DNA from 3 places in the Micromonospora sp. CA-259024 genome. Region 3 is predicted to be linked to each of the others. Evidence: riboswitches for the same ligand, from Rfam matches in the RefSeq annotation. Region 3 holds a riboswitch; each other region holds the start of a gene.
What was found. Region 3 has a riboswitch for cobalamin ahead of ACQEUX_RS10300 (ribonucleoside-diphosphate reductase subunit alpha). Riboswitches for the same ligand answer to the same signal wherever they lie in the genome.
Positions count from the first base shown of each region.

Region 1: it holds a riboswitch for cobalamin, as region 3 does, so the genes downstream of both, bluB (5,6-dimethylbenzimidazole synthase) here and ACQEUX_RS10300 (ribonucleoside-diphosphate reductase subunit alpha) in region 3, are expected to answer to the same signal.
Region 2: it holds a riboswitch for cobalamin, as region 3 does, so the genes downstream of both, ACQEUX_RS29280 (ABC transporter substrate-binding protein) here and ACQEUX_RS10300 (ribonucleoside-diphosphate reductase subunit alpha) in region 3, are expected to answer to the same signal.

Region 1 covers NZ_JBNJND010000001.1:2,669,316-2,674,681, forward strand. Annotated here, with positions in the region: gene ACQEUX_RS11560 (substrate-binding domain-containing protein) at 1-1,604, shown strand, start outside; gene bluB (5,6-dimethylbenzimidazole synthase) at 1,839-2,468, opposite strand; cobalamin riboswitch at 2,497-2,696, opposite strand; gene ACQEUX_RS11570 (alpha/beta hydrolase) at 2,891-3,592, opposite strand; gene ACQEUX_RS11575 (M48 family metalloprotease) at 4,334-5,366, opposite strand, start outside.
Region 2 covers NZ_JBNJND010000002.1:2,087,269-2,092,634, forward strand. Annotated here, with positions in the region: gene ACQEUX_RS29270 (C39 family peptidase) at 1-379, opposite strand, end outside; gene ACQEUX_RS29275 (M14 family metallopeptidase) at 591-2,468, shown strand; cobalamin riboswitch at 2,637-2,759, shown strand; gene ACQEUX_RS29280 (ABC transporter substrate-binding protein) at 2,846-3,775, shown strand; gene ACQEUX_RS29285 (FecCD family ABC transporter permease) at 3,867-5,036, shown strand; gene ACQEUX_RS29290 (ABC transporter ATP-binding protein) at 5,081-5,366, shown strand, end outside.
Region 3 covers NZ_JBNJND010000001.1:2,344,774-2,350,139, reverse strand. Annotated here, with positions in the region: gene ACQEUX_RS10310 (ROK family protein) at 1-972, opposite strand, end outside; gene ACQEUX_RS10305 (MFS transporter) at 1,014-2,240, shown strand; cobalamin riboswitch at 2,337-2,553, shown strand; gene ACQEUX_RS10300 (ribonucleoside-diphosphate reductase subunit alpha) at 2,752-5,070, shown strand; gene ACQEUX_RS10295 (ribonucleotide-diphosphate reductase subunit beta) at 5,124-5,366, shown strand, end outside.

The DNA.
Region 1 (5,366 bases), 320 kb from region 3:
TCGACCTGGCCGAGCGCTACAACCGCAGCGACCGGTCGATCGATGGCGGTGGCTGCGCCCAGGTGCACGTCAGCGCGTTGAACTCGGGCAAGGCCACCGAGGCGCTGGCTACCGGCTGGACCCACACCGGCCTGCCGCAACCACAGGTCTGGCTGCCGACGTCGAGCCTGTGGACCGGCCAGCTCCGGCTGCTCGACGAGGCCGCCGGGCGAGAGCTGCAGACCCCGGACCGCTACCCGTCGATCGCCAACAGCCCGCTGGTGATCGCGATGCCGCAGCCCAAGGCCGAGCTGGTACGCCAGCGCGGGTCGCTGGGCTGGGGGGAGATCCTGGGCCTCTCCGGGCGCGACGGGTGGGCGGGCTTCGGCAAGCCGGAATGGGGCCGCTTCACCTTCGGCAAGGACAACCCGAACCTGTCCACCTCCGGGCTGGCGGCGACCATCGCCACCTACTACGCGGCGGTGCAACGGTCCAGCGACCTGACCCAGTCCGACCTGGCCGACCCCGCGGTCACCCAGTTCGTCCGCCGGATCGAGGCCAACGTGTCGCACTACAGCGACGACTCGGTCGACCTGCTGCGCAGCCTCGCCGAGGCGGACCTGGCCGGCGGTGCGGGCAGTACGGACGACATGAGTGCCATCGTCCTGCAGGAGGAGCTGGTGGACCTCTACAACACGGGCGCGCTGAGCCCTCGGCAGGACGGGCAGGAGCGGGGCCGCCGGCCGAACGTCCCGCTGGTCGCCGTCCATCCCAGGGAGGGCACGTTCAACCTGGACCACCCGTTCGTGGTGCTGCCGTCGGCCGATGAGCGGCAGCGCGCGGCAGCGGCCGACTTCCAGAAATTCCTGACCATGGACGCCCAGCAGGAGAGCTTCGCCCGCCTCGGCTTCCGGGACCACGAGCGCCGCGCCTCGGCGGAGCTGCTCGCCAGCGTCGGCGCCGAGCCCACCGGCGGGCTGACCTACTTCGAGCCCCCGAACCCGGAGGTGGTCGGCGCGATGCTGGACGGCTGGCGCACGCTCCGCAAGAAGGCCAACATCCTGATCGCCCTGGACACCTCGGGGTCGATGCTGGCGAAGGTCGGCACCCGTACCCGTTTCCAGGTCGCGTCGGCGGCGGCGGGCAAGGCCCTCGCGCTGCTCAACACCGAAGACCGGGTGGGACTCTGGTCGTTCTCCTCGGAGACCAAGAATCAGCCGAAAAGCCCATACCGGGAGGAGTCCCCTCTCGGCGAGTTCGACCAGAAGCGGATCACCAGCAAGATCGCCGGCCTGCATGTCGAGGGTGGCACCGCGCTCTACGCGACGGTCCGGGCCGCACACCGAGAGCTGCTCGACCGGTACGACCCGCAGCGGATCAACGCGGTCGTCGTGCTGACCGACGGCAAGAATGAGTACAGCCGGGACAACGACCTGGCCCGGTTGCTCGCCGAGGTCGCCCTGGACCCGCAGCGTCCGGTGAAGGTGTTCTGCATCGCGTTCGACCGGGAGTCGGACTTCGCCACCCTGGACCGGATCGCCAAGGCATCGTCGGGCAAAGCTTTCGACGCCACCGATCCCGCCAAGATCGACGAGGCGTTCGTGAAGCTGGTCAGCAGCTTCTGACGCTCTCCCTGGCGCGACTGGGCCGGGCGATCGCGTCACCGAGGCCGCCCTGCTCAAGGGTCTGCCACAGACCCACGCAGGGAGAGGGGCCAGCGGTCCGTGAGGCGTTGGAAGAGGATGCGGTCCTGCCAATCGCCGACGATTCTCAGGTACGCGGGGGCGAGCCCGCACCGGGGTGGCTGGCGCGGGAGCGCCACCCCGGCCACCCGGTCACCCGGTCACCCGGTCACCCGGTCACTCGGTCGTCCAACGGTCGTGGTGGATCACCGACGAGACCGGACGTCGCTGGCGCCAACCGTGCCGCTCCAGGTCCGGCGTCTGCTCCAGATGGGTGACCGGGCCGAGGCAGAGCCACGCCACCGGGCGGACGGTGGCCGGGATGCCGAGCAGGTCGCGCAGAAACGGCTCCCGGTAGAACGAGACCCAACCGACCCCGAGCTGCTCGGCGGTCGCGGCCAACCACAGGTTCTGGATCGCCAGACAGACCGAGTAGAGGCCGGCGTCGGCGATCGCGTGACGACCGAGTACGGCCGGTCCACCCCGCTGCGGGTCGTACGTGACCACGACCGACAACGTCGACTCCCGTACGCCATCGATCTTGATCCGGGTGAAGCGTTCCGCCGCGGCACCGTCGAGAGTGGCCGCGAAGGTGTCCCGCTCCCGCTCCACGTGCCGGTGAAACTCCTGCCGCAGCTCAGGATCGCGGACCAGGATGAAGTCCCAGGGCTGGGAGATACCGACGCTCGGCGCGGCGTGCGCCGCCGTGAGGATCCGGTCCAACGTCTCGTCGGGGATCGGCGCCCCGGTGAACTGGGCACGTACGTCCCGGCGGCGGTGGATGGTCTCGTAGAATCCGGTGTTCAAGGCAGGCTCCCCTGCTTCTCGCCCCTGACGGGGCCGATGACGCGAGGCCGGTCTTCGGACTCCCGGATCTACGCTGGTCACCCGCCTTCCCAACCCCTCAGGGCCAGTGGCTGCGTCTAGTGCGCGTGGGTGGCAGCTCCCCGGTCACCGCGGCGGGCCCGTGCCGGACTCACACCGGCTTCCCGATTCTCCCCACTCGCGCGGGGCACCTCGCAACGTTTGTGCCACCGCGCACCATAGCGGCCCCGCCGAACCTGGGACGAACCCCGCCACAAGCTCGGGATTGGCGTTGCGGTGGCCGGGTTGTTCCCGGACCACCGCTACGCCGTTGCCGGTCGGAGTGAACCTTGCCTGCGGGGTGACAGTCTCGCCGCTCAGTCGGATGCCCGGCTGGGCGACGCCCGCTACCCGCGCCGCATACGTCAGGCGGAAAGTTCCGCCCGGATCAGCGCGGCCAGCTCGGCGGGCTGAGAAAGGAACGGCGAGTGCGAGGAGTTCATCCGCAACACCCGCTCGGCCCGCTTGGCCATGAGCTCCTGCGCGAAGGGCGGAAGAGCGTTGTCGGCCTCGCAAATGATGTAGGTGCTGGGAATGGTGCGCCACGCCGCCTCGGTCAGCGGCTGCTGCGTCGAGGCCCATGACTGGAGTCCGAGTCGTGCAACGGCCTGTTCCGCGATTTCCGGATCGACGTCGCCGTAGAAGACATCTCGGGGCTGCGATGGCTCGATGTGACCTTTGCTCTTCAGGTCCGTCCGCTCGTGCACCTCCCACCACGGCGGAGCAACGCCACCGGCGGTGGAGAAGAGCGAATCGCCGACGTCCGGCTGAAAAGCAGCGAGATAAACAATCCGGCGTACGTTGTCCGCGGCAGCGAGCGCCTCCGTGACCGGGGCACCACCGTAGGAGTGGGCGACGACCACGACCGGGCCGCCGATGGCGGCGACGGCGGCCTTGACCACGGCCGCGTCGTCGTAGAGGTCCCCGAGGGCAGCGGGGTCGTTGCCGCTACTGGGTAGCGCGACGGTGTGGATGTCAATATCCGGGAACTGCTCGACGAGCGACTGCCAGACCCACGGCCCGTGCCAGGCGCCGTGCACGAGAAGAAGCGACGGAATACTGTTCAAGATGATGTTCCTGCCCGCATGGATTCAAATGATCGGATCTGGAGTTCGTCGCCGCCCACGCCGTCGTGTATCGCCGCAGCGCCCCATCTCGACCGAGGACAGCGGAAATATATGCCGCTACTTTCGGGTAGCAAGGTGCGGTCGCCTATGAGCCGAGCCACAAGCCGGGCGGCAACGGTGTCACCGTGAGCAACAACACGTTGCCCGGTTTCGTGCCGAATCTATGCACGTAGACATGCACTCGATCCCCGCATTGCTGAGCGTGGCGGCACAACAAAATCGTTTCCCGTGGCTATGCGGTTGTATCTGATTCTCGGCCCCCGGATATCGACCTTTCGATGTTGCTACAGATCCTGAAAGGTCGGGTTCGTCCACTATGACCCAATGCGTCGGCGTGATCGTCGCGGCGGGGAGGCGTAGGCCGGGGTGATGAGGTATGCCTACCAGCAGGACCCGCACGCGTGGGCCGGGCTCGGCCTCGCCCAGCACCTCACCACCGGCAGTTCCACACCAGCCGAGGCCACGACATGGATCGGGACGGACGGGGCCCGGCAGTTCGCGACCGGCAACAGCCGCAGGTGGGCGGACCTGTTCATCGGCACCGGCACCTCGGCAACCGCCGCCCGAGCCGTGCAAGCTCGGACGACGGCGTTCCACCTGGGCACCGGGGCAGCCGCCCGGCGGCGAGCAGTAACCACAGCTCGCGGCGATCACGCCGATCTTCTGGCGGGTACGAGCGTCCTAGTGGCTGAGAGCAGCCACCGTCGAGGAGACCGCCGCATCGAACACCGCCTCGTCTAGCGGCTCCGCGATGGCGGTCAGCTGCACCTGCACCAGGTTGTGACCGATCCGGACCAGGCCGAACAGGGTTGTACCGGTGATCCTGCTCGAACCACTGCCGAGGGAGAGGTCATACCGCACCCGCCAGGACTCTTCCCCCACCTGGGGAGCCGGCTGGGCGCTCACGGTGAACCGCACTGGTGAGCTGCCGGGGACGGTGGCGTCGAACCGGGGGCACGCGGCGCGGGCTGCCTCGGCCTCGTCGAGAAGGGTGTCGGGCACGGGGTGGGCGTACGAGGTGACGATCACGATGACGGCCGATTGCCTGATGCTGCTCGGCAATTTCCTGGTGGCAAAGCCGCGAATCTCGTCGACCCGTTCGTCCGACTCGATCCGGCGCAGATAGTCGTCCCGGGCCAACTCCCGGCAGGCCGCCGGCGCGATGGCGGTGTCGGGGTCCTCGGTCTCCTGTTCCTGCGGCTCCGGCTTCCAGAACGCTGACAGTGGCGCCCGGACGGCGCTGGCGGCGGCACCGGCTTCCGCGACGGTAAGCAACCGGCCGGGATCCGCACCGGTCTGCGCACCGGGCGAGGCGCTGGCGTTCGGCCCGACGGTGGTCGATGACGGCACCACCACGACCGCCGGGCCGGTGGTGGCCGGCGCCCCTGTGGGCAGCAGCACCGGCCCACCGGGCAGGCCGATGACCGCCGCCGCCCCGACCAGGAGCACCGCCGTCACCGGACCCACCGCCGGCCACACCTGCGGTCGCGTGCCGGCCCGGCCGGGTGGCCATCCGATCGGGTCGGGTCGTTGTCCCAGTCGTCCGGTGAGAGCGGAGAGCCCGATCAGGACGGGCATCGTGAGCACCGCGAGGTAGAACCACCAGATCACCGGCACACCGACATAGAGCCGGAGCAGGGTCGCATCCGAGGTACGACCGGCGAGTATCTGGTGCGCGAACTGCGAGGTCCCGGCCAGCACCGCGACACCCGTC
Region 2 (5,366 bases), on a different contig from region 3:
CCACCTGGATCCAGGTGCCGGCGGGGGTCTCCGCGTTCCAGGAGGCGATCAGTTCGGTGGCGTCGAACCCGATCCGGGTCACCGGCGACGTCCAGGTGCCGTACTCCCAGGTGCGGGTGGTGCCGGTGTGCGGGTCGGCGTACTCGGTGGTGCCGGCCGGGCGGGCCAGGGTGAGGCCGGCCCGGGCGCCGGGCACCACGCGGGTGCCGGCCCGGCTGCCCCGGTGCCAGTCGGCGGGCCCGGACCAGTCCTGGAAGGTGATCTGCTCGTCGTGAGTGACGGTGGGAGGGCTTGCCGCCGTCGCGGGCGCGGTGGTGGCGAGCAGGGTGAGCGCGGTGACGCCGGCGAGGGCGGCCGCGCACAGGCGGGATCTGGCCATGAGTGCTCCGCGGGGTCGAGAGGGGCATCGTCGCTGGTCAGTTTTCCGCTTGGAGGGAAGTTTCGCCAGATGTTCCTGAATGGAAAATCATTGCCGCAGGGATGATCCGCTCGGGATGCATTAGGCAGCGATCGATATTGATATGACCATGTGACAGATGGTGAAGTGTCCTCCACCGAGCGGGATCTCCCGCCCATCGAGGAGGTAGTCCATGGCCCTCCGCACAGCCATCCCTCTCCGCCGCGTCCTGGTGCTCGCCGTCGTCACCGGGCTGGGAATCGTCGCCGTCGCCGTCGGTCCGGTCGCCGCCCGACCGGCACCGGACCGGGCCGCCGAGTCGGCCGCCGCCAGCTACCGGGTGCTCGGCCCCCGGACCTCCGCCGACCGCACCGCGGTGGCCCGCACCGGAGCCGCCATCGACTACTCCGAACACGGCGTGCTGCACGTCTCCGCCACCGCGGGCGAGGCTGCCGCGATCGGCAAGCTGGGCTTCCGGCTGGAACCGCTCGCCCCGCCGCCGAACGCCGAGCGCGGTGCCGGCGAGGTGGGCACGCTGGCTTTCCCGCCCGCCGACTCCAACTACCACGACTACGCGGAACTGACCGCCGTCGTGAACCAGGTCGTCGCCGACCATCCGGCGATCGCCCGCAAGATCAGCATCGGTTCGTCGTACGAGGGCCGCGATCTGATGGCGGTGAAGATCTCCGACAACGTCGGCACCGACGAGAGCGAACCGGAGATCCTGTTCAACGCCCAGCAGCACGCCCGTGAGCACCTGACCGTCGAGATGGCGATCTACCTGCTCAACCTCTTCACCGACAGCTACGGCGGCGACTCCCGGATCACCAACATCGTCAACAGCCGGGAGATCTGGATCGTGCCGTCGGTCAACCCGGACGGCAGCGAGTACGACATCGCCACCGGGTCGTACCGGTCCTGGCGCAAGAACCGGCAACCCAACAGCGGCTCGTCGAACGTCGGCACCGACCTGAACCGCAACTGGTCCTACCAGTGGGGCTGCTGCGGCGGCTCGTCCGGAACCACCTCGTCGGAGACCTACCGCGGCCCGTCGGCGTTCTCCGCACCCGAGACGCAGGCGCTGCGCAACTTCGTCAACAGTCGCGTGGTCGGCGGCGCCCAGCAGATCAAGGCGAACATCGACTTCCACACGTACTCGCAGCTCGTGCTCTGGCCCTTCGGCTACACCACCGCGAACAACCCGTCCGGGATGAGCGCGGACCAGTACAACACCTTCGCCACCATCGGCCAGCAGATGGCGGCCACCAACAGCTACACGCCGGAACAGTCCAGTGACCTCTACATCGCCGACGGCACCAGCATCGACTGGATGTGGGCCACCCACGGCATCTGGGCGTACACCTTCGAGATGTACCCGGGCTCGTCCAGCGGCGGCGGGTTCTACCCGCCCGACGAGGTGATCCCCGCGCAGACGTCGCGCAACCGGGAGGCGGTGCTGATGCTCAGCGAGTACGCCGACTGCCCGTACCGGGCCATCGGCAAGCAGGCGCAGTACTGCGGCGGCGGTGGGGGCACCACGGTCTGGTCGGACACCTTCGAGACCGCCACCGGCTGGACCATCAACCCGGGCGGCACCGACACCGCCACCATCGGGGCGTGGGAACGGGGTGCCGCCCAGGCGACCACGTCCTCCGGCGCCAAGCAGCTCACCCCGTACGCCGGTGCCAACGACCTGGTCACCGGTCGGCTGGCCGGAACGGCGGCCGGTGACCACGACCTCGACGGCGGTGCGACCAGCGCCCGGTCCCCGGCGGTCACCCTGCCGTCGTCCGGCACGCTGACCCTCTCACTGGCCTGGTACCTGGCACACGGCTCGAACGCCTCGTCGGCGGACTACCTGCGGGTGAGCGTGGTGCACAACGGCGGCACCACGGCGCTGCTCACCCAGGCCGGCGCGGCGACCAACCGCAACGGGAGCTGGGCGGTGGCGAACCTCAACCTCACCCCGTACGCCGGCCAGTCGGTCAGCATCCTCGTCGAGGCGGCGGACGCCTCCGGCGCCAGTCTGGTCGAGGCGGCTGTGGACAACGTCACCATCACCTCCTCCTGATCGGGTGGGGCCCCGTCCCGCCCCCCGGCGGGGCCCCACCACCCTTCCCGAACCCCAGGATCCGGGACATATGCCCACGGCGGACACCCCGCCCCCGCCGTGCGGCAGCCCAAGAGATCGACTCGCCACGATCTGCCCTTGATCGATCCGGCACGTCCGGGCCGGTGCGCTACCGTCTTAGCGACCAGTCCGCAGCGAAGCCGGTGCGAAACCCGGCGCTGTCCCGCAACTGTGATGCCCCGCCGGACGGTGGGGACGAGCCAGGTCGCCTGCGGATCGGTCGCGATACGCGCTCTCGAGGAAGGGCGCCTCGTGGGCGGGCGTACGAAAGTCCCTGTCGGCGAAGCACCACACTCCTCGACCGACAGGAGGACCCCGTGTTCAGACGTACCCCTCGGCTCTTCGCCGCGACCCTCGCGGTCGCCGCGCTCGCGCTCGGCGCCTGCGCCCAGAAGGCCGACGACCAGCCGAGCGCCGGCACCGCAGCCGCCGCCTACCCGGTCACGGTCGGTTCGCTCACCCTCGACAAGCGCCCCGAGAAGATCGTCTCGCTGTCGCCCAGCGCCACCGAGATGCTCTTCGCGATCGGTGCCGGCCCCCAGGTGACCGCCGTCGACGACCAGTCCACCTACCCGGCCGACGCGCCCAAGACCGACCTGTCCGGTTTTCAGCCGAACGCCGAGGCGATCGCTGGCAAGAACCCCGACCTGGTGGTGCTCTCCAACGACACCAACAAGATCGTCGACCAGCTCGGCAAGTTGAAGATCGCGGTCTACCTGACCCCGGCGGCGACCACGCTGGACGACTCGTACCGGCAGATCACCGAGTTGGGCACCCTGACCGGGCACGCCGACCAGGCCACCGACGTCACCACCCGGATGAAGGACGACATCGCCAAGCTGGTCAAGGACCTGCCGCAACGTACCGAGAAGCTCACCTACTACCACGAGTTGGGCCCGGAGCTGTACAGCGCGACCAGCAAGACGTTCATCGGCTCGCTCTACAGCCAGGCCGGCCTGACCAACATCGCCGACCCGGCCGACGCGGACGGCAAGAACGGGGGCTACCCGCAGCTGTCCCAGGAGTTCATCGTCAAGGCCGACCCGGACTTCGTCTTCCTGGCCGACTCGAAGTGCTGCCAGCAGAACGCCGACTCGGTCAAGGCGCGCAGCGGCTGGGCCGGGCTCACCGCGGTGAAGAACAACCAGGTGGTCGCGCTGGACGACGACATCGCCTCGCGTTGGGGCCCGCGCGTCGTGGACCTGCTCCGCGTCATCATCGACGCGGTCGCCAAGGTACCGGCGTGACCGTCGTCCGTCGGTGAGCGCGCGGAATGAGCCGGGTGTGCGACTCCCGCGGTCGCTCACGGCAGAGGGCTCGGTGACCGGGGCGCCAGAGATGCCCGCCCCGGCACCGCCCACCCCGCCGGCCGGGACGCCCTCCGAGCCTCCGCGACCCGGGCTGCGACGTCCAGGGTCGTGGTTCGGGCCCCGGCGGCCGGGGCTTTCGCCGTCCTCGGCGCGGCCCGCCGGGCTGCGCACGCGCTGGCTGGTCGCCGGGGTGTTCGCGGTGCTCGTCGCGCTCGTCGCCGGGGTGTCGCTCGGCCCGGTGAGCCTGCCCCCGGGCAGCGTCGCCGCCGAGCTGCTCAACCTGATCCCGGGGGTGCACCTGGACAGCGGGCTGTCCGAGCGGGAGATCGCTATCGTCACCGAGCTGCGGCTGCCCCGGGTGGTGCTGGGCCTGCTCGTCGGCGGCCTGCTCGCCCTGGCCGGCGGCTGCTACCAGGGTGTGTTCCGCAACCCGCTCGCCGATCCGTACCTGCTCGGTGTGGCCGCCGGCGCCGGCCTCGCGGTCACCGCGGTGATCGCCCTCGGCGGCGCCGGTCGGCAGGGCGCGATCTCCGGACTGCCGATGACCATCCCGCTGGCCGCGTTCGCCGGTTCGCTGCTCGCCGTGACGATGACCTACCTGCTCGGTGCGGCCGGCGGGCGGAGCAGCTCACCAGCGATGCTGATCCTGGCCGGGGTGGCGGTCTCCGCCTTCCTCTCCGCCGGGCAGACCTACCTGCTGCAACGACACTCCGACAGCATCCAGCCGGTCTACTCCTGGCTGCTCGGCCGGCTGGCCACCGCCGGCTGGCACGACGTGCTGCTGGTGCTGCCGTACGCGGCGCTGACCACCGTGGTGGTGCTGCTGCACCGCCGCGAGCTGGACGTCCTCGCGGTCGGCGACGACGAGGCGAGGAGTCTGGGCCTGCACCCGCAGCGCACCCGGTACCTGCTGATCGCCGCCGCCTCCCTGGGGACCGCGGCGGCGGTCTCCGCGACCGGCCTGATCGGTTTCGTCGGCATCATCGTGCCGCACACCGTCCGGCTGCTGGCCGGGTCGAGCTACCGGGTGATCCTGCCGTTGTCACTGCTGTTCGGCGGTGCGTTCCTGGCGCTGACCGACGTGGTGGCCCGCACCGCCGTCGCCCCGGCCGAGGTGCCGATCGGGGTGGTCACCGCTCTCCTGGGCGGCCCGTTCTTCGTACTCGTGCTGCGGACCGCCCGCCGGGTGCTGACGTGAGCACCGAGACCGCCGGTGCGTCCGCTGGCGGTGCGTCCGCCGACGTGCCGGCCGTCGAGGTGCGCGGGCTGCACGTCGAGTTCGGCGGCACGCCGATCCTGACCGATGTCGACCTCACCGTCGCCGTCGGCGAGTGGGTCACCGTCATCGGCCCGAACGGCGCCGGCAAGTCGACCCTGTTGCGCGCCGTCGGGGGCCTGCTGCCCGCGCCGGGGGCGATCACCCTGTTCGGTACGGCGAGCGCCGCACTGCGCCGCCGGGACCGCGCCCGGGTGGTGGCCACGGTGGCACAGTCCCCGGTGGTGCCGCCCGGCATGTCGGTGCTGGACT
Region 3 (5,366 bases):
GGGTACGTCGCTGTGGACGGCCTCCTCGACCGCCGCGAGATACGGCTGCGCGTGTCGCAGGAGGTCGGCGCCGGCCAGCACCACGTGGGCGAGGTCGAGCGTCTGGAGCAGGTTGACGACGCCGATCGCCAGGACGCGGGCCGCCCGTTCGATGTCGCCGGCCTCGGCGGCACGGTTGTGCACGATCTCCAGACATCCGTGGCGCCCGCAGACGCAGAGCGGCCCGTCGAGTTCGACGACGGTGTGGCCGAACTCGCCGGCGTTGGTGTGCGCGCCCCGGTGGGCCGTGCCGCGCAGCCAGAAGCCGCCGCCGATGCCGGACTCGACCATGATGAGGACCGCGTCGCCGAACGTTCCGCCGTGCCGCCACGCCTCGGCCGTGATCCCCGCGGTGACGTCCTTGTCGAGGTGCACCGGCAGGCCCAGGTGCGCCTCGGCGATCTCCCGCAGCGGTACGTCGTGCCAGTGCCGCAGGCCGTGGGCGTCGCGGACCAGGCCGTGGGCGTGGTCCAGCGGGCCGATCATGCCGATGCCCACGCCGGTCAGCCGGCCCCGCAGGTCATCGATGCCCGGTATCGCGTCGATGCCGGACCTCAGGGCGTCGAGAAGCTGCTCCGGTGTGAAGTCGCCGGGCAGCGGGCTCACCGCCGAGTGGTGCACGGTGCCGGCCAGGTCGACCAGGACGAGCCGCAGCGTACGGCGGGCGACGTGGGCGCCGATCGCGTACCGGCTGTCCGGGACGAGTTCGTAGACGACCGCGGGCTTGCCGATGCCGGGGCGGCGGACGCCGGCGGGACGAATCAGGCCGTCGGCGGTCAGGCGGGCGATCACCTTGGAGACGGCCTGTGGTGTCAGACCGGTGGCGCCGACCACGGTCGACCGCTCGAACGTCCGCGCGGTGCGTCCCACCGCCATGACCAGCGCCTGGTTGTAGCCACGCAGGAAGGTGACGTCCGCTGTGGTGCGCGTCATCTCGCCACCCTATTACGCAACGCTGTTGCTAAATTCGCTCGGTGCATGGATTGAGCAGAGGTCGACGCCTGGCGGCAGTTCTCGCGCTGGCGCTGGGCGGTGTGGCGGTCGGCCTGACCGAGTTCGTGGCGATGGGCCTGCTGCCCGACATCGCACGCGGTCTCCTCCCGCAGCAGTACGCCCAGTCGTCGTCGGACGCGGTGGCCCGCGCGGGCTGGATGATCACCGCGTACGCGCTCGGCGTGGTCGTGGGCGCGCCCCTGATCGCCGCACTGTCCGCCCGGCTGCCGCGCAAGAAGCTGGTACTCGGGCTGCTCGTCCTCTTCGTCGTCGGCACCATCGCGTCGGCGACCGCGCCGACGTTCGACCTGGTGCTGGTGGCGCGGTTCGTCGCCGCGCTGCCGCACGGCGCGTACTTCGGGGCCGCCGGCCTGCTCGCGGCAACCCTGCTGGGCCCCGGTAACGAGGCCCGGGGGTTCGCCGTCGTGCTCAGCGGCCTGACCGTGAGCAACGTGGTGGGCGTACCCCTGATCACCCGGCTCGGGCAGGCGGCCGGTTGGCGTACCGCCTACCTGATCATCGCCGGGGTGTTCGTGCTGACCCTGCTGGCGGTGCTGGCGGTCGTGCCGGAGGTCGTCGCGGCGGTCGACGGCTCGCCGGCCGCCGAGCTGAGGGCGCTGCGGACCGCCCAGGTGTGGCTCGTCGCGGCCACGGGGGCGGTGGGCTTCGCCGGTTTCTTCGCGGTCAACACGTACATCGCGCCGGTCACCACCGACGTCGCCGGCCTTTCGGCCGCGACGGTGCCGTGGGCGCTGGTCGCCGTGGGCCTGGGCATGACCGTCGGCAACGCCCTGGGGGGCTGGCTCGCGGACCGGGACCTGCGCCGGAGCATGATCGTCGGCTTTGCCGCCATGATCGTGAGCATCGCCGTGTTCAGCCTCGTCGCGTCGAACCGTGTCGGCCTCTTCGTGGGCGCGTTCCTGGTGGGCGCGACGAGCCTCTACCTGGGGCCGGTCCTGCAGGGGCGCCTGATCACGGTCGCACCGGGCGCCCAGTTGATGGGCGCGGCGATGAACCAGTCGGCCATGAACATCGCGAACAGCCTCGGCGCCGCGCTCGGCAGCGTCGCCATCGCCGCGGGCTTCGGCTACCTCGCGCCGGGCTGGGTCGGCGTGGGCCTCGCGATCCTCGGGCTGGGCCTGGCGGGTGTCAGCTTCACGGTCGAGCGACGCTCGCACGCCCCGCAGCCGGTGGCCGTCGCGGGCTGACCCGCCGGCTCGGAGACGGGTGACGGTCGTCACCAGCGCGCCGCCGACACGCCGGAGACCGACATGTGGGGTGTGACAACGGCAGTGTCCCTATATATGGTGTCGAGCGCAGCTGGTTCGACCGCTCAGCCCGAGCGGTCGAGGCAAGAGGGAACCCGGTGGGAATCCGGGACTGTCCCGCAGCGGTGAGTGGGAACGACCGCCGTCATCAGCACTGGGCCACCAATCGGCCTGGGAAGCGACGGCCAGTAGGAGACCGGCGAGCCCGGTCGCGCCTGCGAGTCCGAAGACCTGCCAGCGCGCCGTACACCCGCATCCGGGTGGGCGGCGGTCCGAGGCCGCGTGGGACGGCTGACGCCACCTGACCCACGCCCTGCCCGGGGTGTGGCGTCCGCCGGTGTCCGTCTCCTCGCGTCCGAGGGCCATCAGGTCTCGAACTCGCGAGGAGTGAGTGGTGACAGTCACCGACGTTGTCCCGGCCAGCGGCGACACGGCCCTGCGGCGGACGCCGATGCAGGTCCGCAAGCGCAACGGTGCCACCGAGCCGGTGGACGTGAACAAGATCGTCCGGGCGGTCGAGCGGTGGGCCGACGACCTCGCCGACGTCGATCCGATGCGCGTGGCGACCCGCACGATCAGCGGTCTGTACGACGGCGCGACGACGGCCGAGCTGGACCGGCTGTCCATCCAGACCGCCGCAGAGATGATCGGCGAGGAACCGCAGTACTCGCGCCTCGCCGCCCGGCTGCTGTCCGGCTACGTCGGGAAGGAGGTACGCCGGCAGGGCGTCACCTCGTTCAGCGCGGCGATCCGGGTCGGCCACGCCGAGGGTCTGATCGGTGACGACACCGCCGCCTTCGTCGCCGCGCACGCCACGATGCTCGACGACGCCATCGACCCGGACGGCGACCGGCGGTTCGAGTACTTCGGCCTGCGCACGGTGTACGACCGGTACCTGTTGCGCCACCCCACCAGCCGGCTGGTCCTGGAGACCCCGCAGTACTGGCTGCTGCGGGTGGCCTGCGGGCTGTCCCGTACGCCGGACGAGGCGGTCGACTTCTACCGCCTGATGTCCAGCCTGGCCTACCTGCCCAGCTCGCCGACGTTGTTCAACTCCGGCACCCGGCACACCCAGATGTCCTCCTGCTACCTGGTCGACTCCCCGCTCGACGAGCTGGACTCGATCTACCAGCGGTACGCCCAGGTCGCCAACCTGTCCAAGTTCGCCGGCGGCATCGGCATCGCGTACTCCCGGGTCCGATCCCGGGGCGCGCTGATCCGCGGCACCAACGGGCAGTCCAACGGGATCGTGCCGTGGCTGCGCACGCTGGACGCCAGCGTCGCCGCGGTCAACCAGGGCGGCCGGCGCAAGGGCGCGGCCTGCGTGTACCTGGAGCCGTGGCACCCGGACATCGAGGAGTTCCTGCAACTGCGGGACAACACCGGCGAGGACGCCCGGCGTGCCCACAACCTGAACCTGGCCAACTGGATCCCGGACGAGTTCATGCGCCGGGTCGAGGCCGACGAGATGTGGTCGCTGTTCGACCCGAGTGAGGTGCCGGAGCTGCCCGACCTGTGGGGGGAGCGGTTCGACGCCGCGTACCGGGAGGCCGAGGCGCAGGGTCGCCACGTGCGGCAGGTCCCGGCGCGGGAGCTGTACGGGAAGATGATGCGCACCCTCGCCCAGACCGGCAACGGGTGGATGACCTTCAAGGACGCCGCCAACCGCCTGTGCAACCAGACCGCCGAACCGGGCAACGTGGTGCACCTGTCCAACCTCTGCACCGAGATCGTCGAGGTGTCCAGCGACGCCGAGACCGCGGTGTGCAACCTCGGGTCGGTGAACGTCGCCGCCCACCTCACCGACGGCGGCGTCGACTGGCAGCGGCTGCGCGCCACGGTGCGTACCGCCGTGACGTTCCTGGACCGCGTCATCGACATCAACTACTACCCGACCCCGCAGGCGGCGGCGAGCAACCCACGCTGGCGGCCGGTCGGGCTCGGGCTGATGGGCCTGCAGGACGTGTTCTTCGCGCTGCGGCTGCCGTTCGACTCCCCGGCCGCGCGCGAGCTGTCCACCCGGATCAGCGAGGAGCTGTACCTGACCGCGCTGGAGACCTCCGCCGACCTGGCGCGCCGCTTCGGCGCGCATCCGGCGTACGGGCAGACCCGGGCCGCACGGGGCCAGCTCCAGCCCGACCTGTGGGGTGTCGAGGGAACGCAGACCGCGCGCTGGGCCGCGCTGCGCGAGCAGGTCGAGGCGTACGGGCTGCGCAACTCGCTGCTGGTGGCGGTCGCCCCGACCGCGACCATCGCCTCGATCGCGGGGTGCTACGAGTGCATCGAGCCGCAGGTGTCCAACCTGTTCAAGCGCGAGACCCTGTCGGGGGAGTTCCTCCAGGTCAACACCGCGCTGGTCCGCGAGCTGAAGGCCCGTGGCCTGTGGACCGACCGGATCCGGTCGGCGATCAAGCGGGCGGAGGGGTCGGTGCAGGACATCGCGGAGCTGCCGTCCGGTGTCCGGGAGCTGTTCCGTACCGCGTGGGAGCTGCCGCAGCGCGCGCTGATCGACCTGGCCGCCGCCCGCGCCCCGTTCATCGACCAGTCCCAGTCGCTGAACCTGTTCCTGGCCGCGCCGACCATCGGCAAGCTCTCCTCGATGTACCTGTACGCCTGGAAGGCCGGGCTGAAGACCACCTACTACCTGCGCTCGCGTCCGGCCACGCGGATCCAGCAGGCCACCGTCAGCGCCGTCGCACCCGTCGTCGTCGACGCGGAGGCGCTGGCCTGCTCGCTGGAGAACCCCGAGTCGTGCGAGGCCTGCCAGTGACCCCCGCCGACGCCACCACCGACACGAGCACCACCGACACGAGGACCACGCACATGCTGCTCGACCCCGGGATGGACCTCACCCTCCGCCCGATGCGCTACCCGCACTTCTTCGACCGCTTCCGCGACGCCATCCGCAACACCTGGACCGTCGAGGAGGTCGACCTGCACGCCGACCTCGCCGACCTCGACAAGTTGTCGCCGGCCGAGCGGCACCTGGTCAGCCGCCTGGTGGCGTTCTTCGCCACCGGCGACACGATCGTCGCCAACAACCTGGTGCTCAATCTCTACCAGCAC